2 regions of the Gottfriedia sp. NPDC058432 genome follow, and region 1 is predicted to be linked to the other one. Evidence: riboswitches for the same ligand, from Rfam matches in the RefSeq annotation. Region 1 holds a riboswitch; the other holds the start of a gene.
The links. A riboswitch is a leader RNA that binds a small molecule or an ion and turns the genes downstream of it on or off. The one in region 1 is predicted to bind FMN.

Region 1 (3,426 bases):
TACTTATAATAATTCTTCTTGTTGTATATTTATTATTGTTTTTAAAGGGTGTTTATTGAAATTACAAGCCATTTTTTTTCAGTTTGGTATCTATATTTCTGTTTAACTATTGCCTTTTTAAATACGAATGAAAGCCTTTTGTTATTTTAGAATTATATATTGTTTTAACGTTACCAGGGCTTTAAAAATTGAAATTATTAAGTATTATAGGGACATTGTTAAAAGGGGGATACTCTTTGTGTTAATAAAAAATATAATGATAAAATGAAAAAACGAATTCAGTTGTGTGTTTAATTAAGCTAAATTCATGTTTTTTGGAATTCGTAAGTCTTACTTTCTATACTAATAATAGAATTCAATTTTTTTCTGTAATGATTTTAATATTAATATTTATACACTTTTGTATTGGTTGCAAGAAAATATTTAAAACATGATGATTAATTTTATAAGAATAAAAAATAATATTTTTTTTAATTAAGTAGAGTGAGGAATTTTCCATATTTTATAAGGTTTTTTACTTTAATTTTGTTTTTTAATAGATCGTTTTAAAAGAAAATAGAATCATAAAATCTTTACAACGAAATAATTGCTAGTTATAATGAAACCAAATTTGATAATTAGTGTCCTTCGGGGTCGGGTGAAATTCCCAACCGGCGGTGTTGTATATTTTTATACTAAGCCCGTGAGCTTCATATAGATTTTTTATTTGTTGCTGATCTAGTTAGAATCTAGAGCCGACAGTATAGTCTGGATGGGAGAAGGATGGAGTGCATATACGGTTTGGTTGTTTTCAAAAATACTACCCGTATAGGCTTAGTTCGTTGTGCATATCTTTTATGTACAACAATAGACGCGCTATAGTACTGTCTTTTAATAGACTCAAATTGTACTTGCGTTTATTTAAGTACACTTCCTTTCTTAAACATCTATTGCCCCTTAGGAGTTTTCTAAGGGGCTTTTCACTTTTTCAAATTAATTTGAATTAGAGGGTGTGATAAGTTGGATCAACTATTTATGAAATTAGAGATGGATCTTACAAAGTCATTTATCGGGCTTGAGTGTAATGTGCTTTTTCGAATTGAGGTGAATAAACTTGTTTACTGGAATCGTTGAAGAAATAGGAACAGTAAAAAATATCGTAAAAAAAGGTAAAACTTTAGTGCTTACAATTGGCGCATCAGAAATTTTAGAGGATGTTCATTTAGGAGACAGCATCTCTGTAAATGGGGTTTGTTTAACCGTTACGAATTTTACTAAAAATGAATTTTCTGTTGACGTCATGCCTGAAACATTTCAAGCATCTAATCTAAGTACTCTGGTTTCTAGCCAAAAAGTAAATTTAGAGCGGGCAATGGCAGCAAATGGCCGGTTTGGTGGCCATATTGTATCGGGTCATATTGATGGTACAGGTAAAATTGTATCCATCAAATCAATGGAAAATGCTGTAATCTATAAAATTAATATTCCAAGTCAGTTTGCTAAATATTGCCTTCAAAAAGGCAGTATAACGATTGATGGTACAAGTTTAACAATATTTGAAGTTGAAACTGATATTGTAACAATCTCTTTAATTCCTCATACCCGTTCACATACGATCATAGGCAGTAAAAAAGTTGGAGACGTTGTTAATATTGAGTTTGATTTATTAGGTAAGTATGTTGAAAAAATGCTTGGTATGAATGAGACGAAAAAGAGTAATGCAATAACAACTTCATTTTTAACTCAAAATGGCTATATATAAAGGAGTAAGCTCATGTTCTCTAAAATAGAAGAAGCAATTGAAGACTTAAAAAAAGGTAAAATTATTATTGTTTGTGATGATGAAGATCGAGAGAATGAAGGAGATTTTGTTGTTATCGGAGAATTTGCAACTCCTGAAAATATCAATTTTATGGCCACTCATGGTCGCGGATTAATTTGTGCACCTGTTTCTGAAGAGATAGCCAAGAAACTAGATTTATATGAAATGGTAACAAAAAATACAGATTCTCATGGTACTGCCTTTACTATAAGTATTGATCATATTGACTCTACTACTGGTATCTCGGCATTTGAACGTTCACATACTGTTTTACAAATGTTAAATGATGAATCAACTGGAGCAGATTTTAGAAGACCTGGGCATATGTTTCCTTTAGTCGCTAAAAACGGAGGAGTTATTGAGAGACCAGGTCATACAGAAGCGGCAGTGGATTTAGCTCGAATGGCTGGATCGAAAGAAGTTGGTGTCATTTGTGAGATTATGAATGACGATGGAACGATGGCAAGAGTACCGGATCTAATTCAAATCGCAAATAAATTTAATTTAAAAATGATTACAATTAAAGATTTAATTCATTATAGACAAGAAACTGAACAACTTGTAAAAAGAGAAGTTGAAATTAAATTACCAACAGATTTTGGTGATTTTAAGATGATTGGTTATACAAACAAAATCGATGGCAAAGAGCATATTGCGATTGTAAAAGGTAAAGTTGACGATGGTGAACCAGTACTTGTACGTATTCATTCGGAATGTTTAACAGGTGATGTATTTGGCTCATGTCGTTGTGATTGTGGACCTCAGTTGCAATCAACATTATCGATGATTGAAGAAGTAGGCAAAGGCGTAATTGTTTATATGCGACAAGAAGGCAGAGGGATTGGCTTACTTAATAAGTTAAGAGCATATAAGTTACAGGAAGAAGGCTTTGATACTGTTGAAGCAAACTTAAATTTAGGATTTGATTCAGATTTAAGAGATTATGCGATAAGTGCTCAAATTATTAAAGATTTAGGGATTGTGAGTATAGATTTAGTAACGAATAATCCAGTTAAAATAGAAGCGCTAAAATCTCACGGAATCCAGATAAATAATCGAGTGCCAATTCAAACCGAAATGAAAACAGAAAACGAAAAATATTTAATTACTAAAATCGAAAAAATGGGACATTTATTACACTATTAAAAATGGGAGAGATTAAGATGAAATTTGAAGGAAATTTAGTAGGATCTGGACTTAAAGTTGCTGTAATCGTAGGACGTTTTAATGAATTTATTACATCAAAACTACTTGGAGGTGCAGAAGATGCCCTATATCGTCATGGTGTAGAAGAATCAGACGTTGATGTTATTTGGGTACCAGGTGCATTTGAAATTCCATTAGTTGCAAAAAAACTTGCAGATTCAAAAAAATACGATGCAATCATTACGCTAGGAACAGTTATTCGTGGAGCAACTACTCATTACGATTACGTATGTAATGAAGTAGCAAAAGGTGTTGCTGCTATTACTCTACAAACTGGTATACCTGTCATTTTTGGTGTATTAACGACAGAAAATATTGAACAAGCGATTGAAAGAGCGGGCACTAAAGCTGGTAATAAAGGCTGGGATTCTGGTATTTCAGCAATTGAAATGGCTAATTTATTAAGAACTTTAAACTAA
Region 2 (3,426 bases), on a different contig from region 1:
CTTTAGGTAGGAGGAAAATAATGCTTGATTTTCTTAGGAGATGTTTGTTGATTGTTGTTTTTGTTTTAACGATTGGTCTTTTATTTATCGGAGGGAATCGAGAGAAATTAAAGGATATAATATTAGATAAAAATTTTCATGAATTAAAAATTGTTTCAAATCCTTAGCCGTATATTTGGACTATTAGTTTAATAATTTGTGTCGAAAAGACCGACTGTTTTAAGAACTTCCATATTAAATGTAATTTACTTCTAAATTTGGTAAAGTACATTTATATGTGAAGTTCTATTTTTTGATTTTAAGGAGAAAGAAATGTCTAATATATGGGATCCAGCGATTGTAATGGAAGAGGGATTAGTAAAAGAAATAATGAAGATACAATTCCCCGAAATAAATATAAACGTAATTAAAAAAATTGGTGAAGGATTTGACAATACTGTCTTTTGTTTAAATGATGACATTTTACTAAGATTTCCGCGAAGAGAAATAGCTGTAGCCATTTTAAACGTTGAAAGAAATTTACTCCCAATTATTTACAGTCATTTTGAATTAAAGACAACGGTACCAACACTTGATGGAAAGCCATCTGAATTATTTCCTTGGCCATTTTTAGGATATAATTTTATTGCGGGAAAGCCTCCAATTTATTTAAATAGAACTGAGAGAATTTTAATGATTGAACCAATCGCTAATTTCTTGAAAAATTTGCATTCAATAAAATTCGATGAATTAAAGGGGATTAAATTACCATTTGATGAGTTAAAAAGATTAGATATAAACTTCCGTAAACCTCAGGCTAAAAAATATATACAACAGGCAATACAGAAGAAACTCATTGAAGATGAACAGAAAATTAATCATTATATTGAAAGCTTAGTTGAAATTAAAAGTGAGACACCATTAGTTCTTGTTCATGGTGATTTACATTTTAAGAATATGATTGTGAATGAACAAAACCAACTTGAAGGAATTATTGATTGGGGTGATGCTCATATCGGCAATCGTGAATTAGATTTGTCTATAATTTATAGTCTAATTCCGAACGATATGAGAGGTGCATTTTTTGAGATTTATGGTAATGTATCGGAAGCGTCAAAGAAATTAGCACAATTTAAAGCCGTTTTTACAACAGTTGTGCTGTTGTTATATGCGAACGATCAAAAGGATGGTTCGTTAGTAAGTTTTTGTCAAGAAAACCTAAATAATGCTCTAAATGATTAGTGGGAGATTTTTATTTACAAACTGTATTTAATTTAGTAACATTAAACTGTAAATTAATAAACGATCTATCTTCGGGGCGGGGCGAAATTCCCCACCGGCGGTAATTAAGCATTGCTTATAAGCCCGCGAGCCTGATTTTTTGGGCAGGATCTAGTGCGATTCTAGAGCCGACAGTATAGTCTGGATGGGAGAAGATGGAGGTTCGCAAGTTCAAAAAATTTCACTTTTTGAACGCTTATTTGGCGTACTGAAAATTCTCCCCTATTTCAAAAAATAGGGGATTTTATTTTATTTGCATAATTTTATACTATTTTTCATTTATTAATTCGGACTTATGATAATATGTGCAAATAATAACGCTACTTAAGCGAACCTTTCATTTTTCTTGATATGATCGGGAAAAAGGAGAGAGGTATTATGCAACAACGCAACAAAGTAAATAAAATGGTAGTAGTAGCTATGCTTAGCAGTATTTCTTATGTACTGATGATGCTGTACTTTCCACTACCTGCATTTCCAGTATGGCTTACAGTTGATTTTAGTGACGTTCCTGCGTTAATAGGAGCAATTGTTTTTGGTCCTGTAGCAGGAGTAGGAATAGAGTTAATAAAAAACATCCTTCATTATGTTATTAATGGTAGCATGACTGGCGTACCAATTGGAGAATTTGCTAATTTCAGTGCAGGAGTATTATATATTTTACCTGCGTCGTATTTCTTTAGAAAATATCGTTCAGTAAAAGGTTTAACTCTTGGATTAATCGTTGGTACAGTAGTGATGACTGGAATATTAAGTCTTTTAAATTATTTTGTGTTATTACCTGCATATGCACATTTCATGAATTTTAACCTGCCAAATGAAGTAATTGTTGCATCAATTATGCCATTTAATGCAATTAAAGGTCTATTAATCATGATCCTATTCTTAGTAATCTACCCTAAATTAAAGGTTTGGTTAACTCAAAGAATGAATGTCCATAACGTATAAATAAATGAAAGTGTCTACTAAATTTTGGTAGACACTTTTTTGTTTTTTTGAAAGGTGAAAAAACTGCACCGTAAAAAAGAGAACCATCTATCGAATGATAGATGGTTTATTTGTTAGTTTATCAGCTGAGAAGATAACAAAAGAAATTGTTGTTCATTCTTCTCATCTAGTGCTTTGTCAATTTGACGAAGAAGAAGTGCGTGTGAAGTTTGAGCGATAAGCGATGAAAGAAACGCATCAATTTCTGCTTGCACTTCTTCGTTTGGTTCAATAGAAGTCGTCGAAAACGGATTTGAATCTAAAATCAAAACGTACTCGATCGGCATCGCATCAAATAACAACTCAAGATAAAACGCTGTTTCCTTTCCGTGTAATCGAAGTTTATGGTAAATCGATTCCAGTGACATTTCGACCTTCTTATTAAATTCGTAATACGAAACCTGAAGGTACGAGTAGTTAGAGTAGTTATCATTTCGAAAATTAATTACAATGCCATTTGGTGTACTCTTTGCATCATCTACAAACGAGATGTTTGTTAGTACTTCATCAACAGCAAGGAGATATTGTAGAATCAATTCGATGTCTTTTTTTACCTGATTTTTCTCTAAGAACTTGTTTAAAAATGTTTTTTTCTCAGTAATTGTCATCTGTTCCATGCTGTTCATCCTCTCTTGATGTTTTGTTTATTATAACGAATTATTAGATTATTCTAAATATGTAAAATAAGGAAATAATTAAGAAAGGGGTTTTGATTATTAATTGTATAGGCCCGGCAATGAGTGATTTAGAAATTACAGGAAGGACGGAACAGTAGAATTAGCAATTCGGCTAGCTCGTGTTTTTTTATTAAAAAAAATAAAAAAAGCGACGAAATAACTTCGTCGCAGTTTTTACTATTCGAATTTTAAAGCGTCGCCATCAAATGATTCGTCAGCAACTTTGATTGAGTCTGTTGGGCATCCTTCGAATGCATCCATCATGTCATCAACTAAAACGTCTGGAATTTCAACGATTCCTTGGTTATCATCTAGAGTAACGTATGCGATCCCTTCATCATCATAGTCATAGATATCAGGTGCAGCTGCGCCACAAGCGCCACATGCGATACAAGTGTCTTTATCAACGATTGTATATTTTGCCATTGTATTGACCTCCCAAATTATTCCCTGTTTATGTTACAGATACTATTTTTGTAATGTACCTGTAAACATTTTAAAA

Region 2: linked by a shared signal. The riboswitch ahead of ACFWM3_RS11895 (ECF transporter S component) and the one ahead of ribE (riboflavin synthase) in region 1 are both predicted to bind FMN.

Annotation. Positions count from the first base shown of each region.
Region 1 is NZ_JBHXLC010000011.1:10,436-13,861, reverse strand. It holds FMN riboswitch at 620-767, shown strand; gene ribE (riboflavin synthase) at 1,094-1,741, shown strand; gene ACFWM3_RS12810 (bifunctional 3,4-dihydroxy-2-butanone-4-phosphate synthase/GTP cyclohydrolase II) at 1,754-2,947, shown strand; gene ribH (6,7-dimethyl-8-ribityllumazine synthase) at 2,965-3,426, shown strand.
Region 2 is NZ_JBHXLC010000010.1:26,356-29,781, reverse strand. It holds gene ACFWM3_RS11905 (hypothetical protein) at 21-167, shown strand; gene ACFWM3_RS11900 (phosphotransferase) at 313-1,221, shown strand; FMN riboswitch at 1,285-1,421, shown strand; gene ACFWM3_RS11895 (ECF transporter S component) at 1,639-2,208, shown strand; gene ACFWM3_RS11890 (YpiB family protein) at 2,322-2,864, opposite strand; gene ACFWM3_RS11885 (ferredoxin) at 3,102-3,350, opposite strand.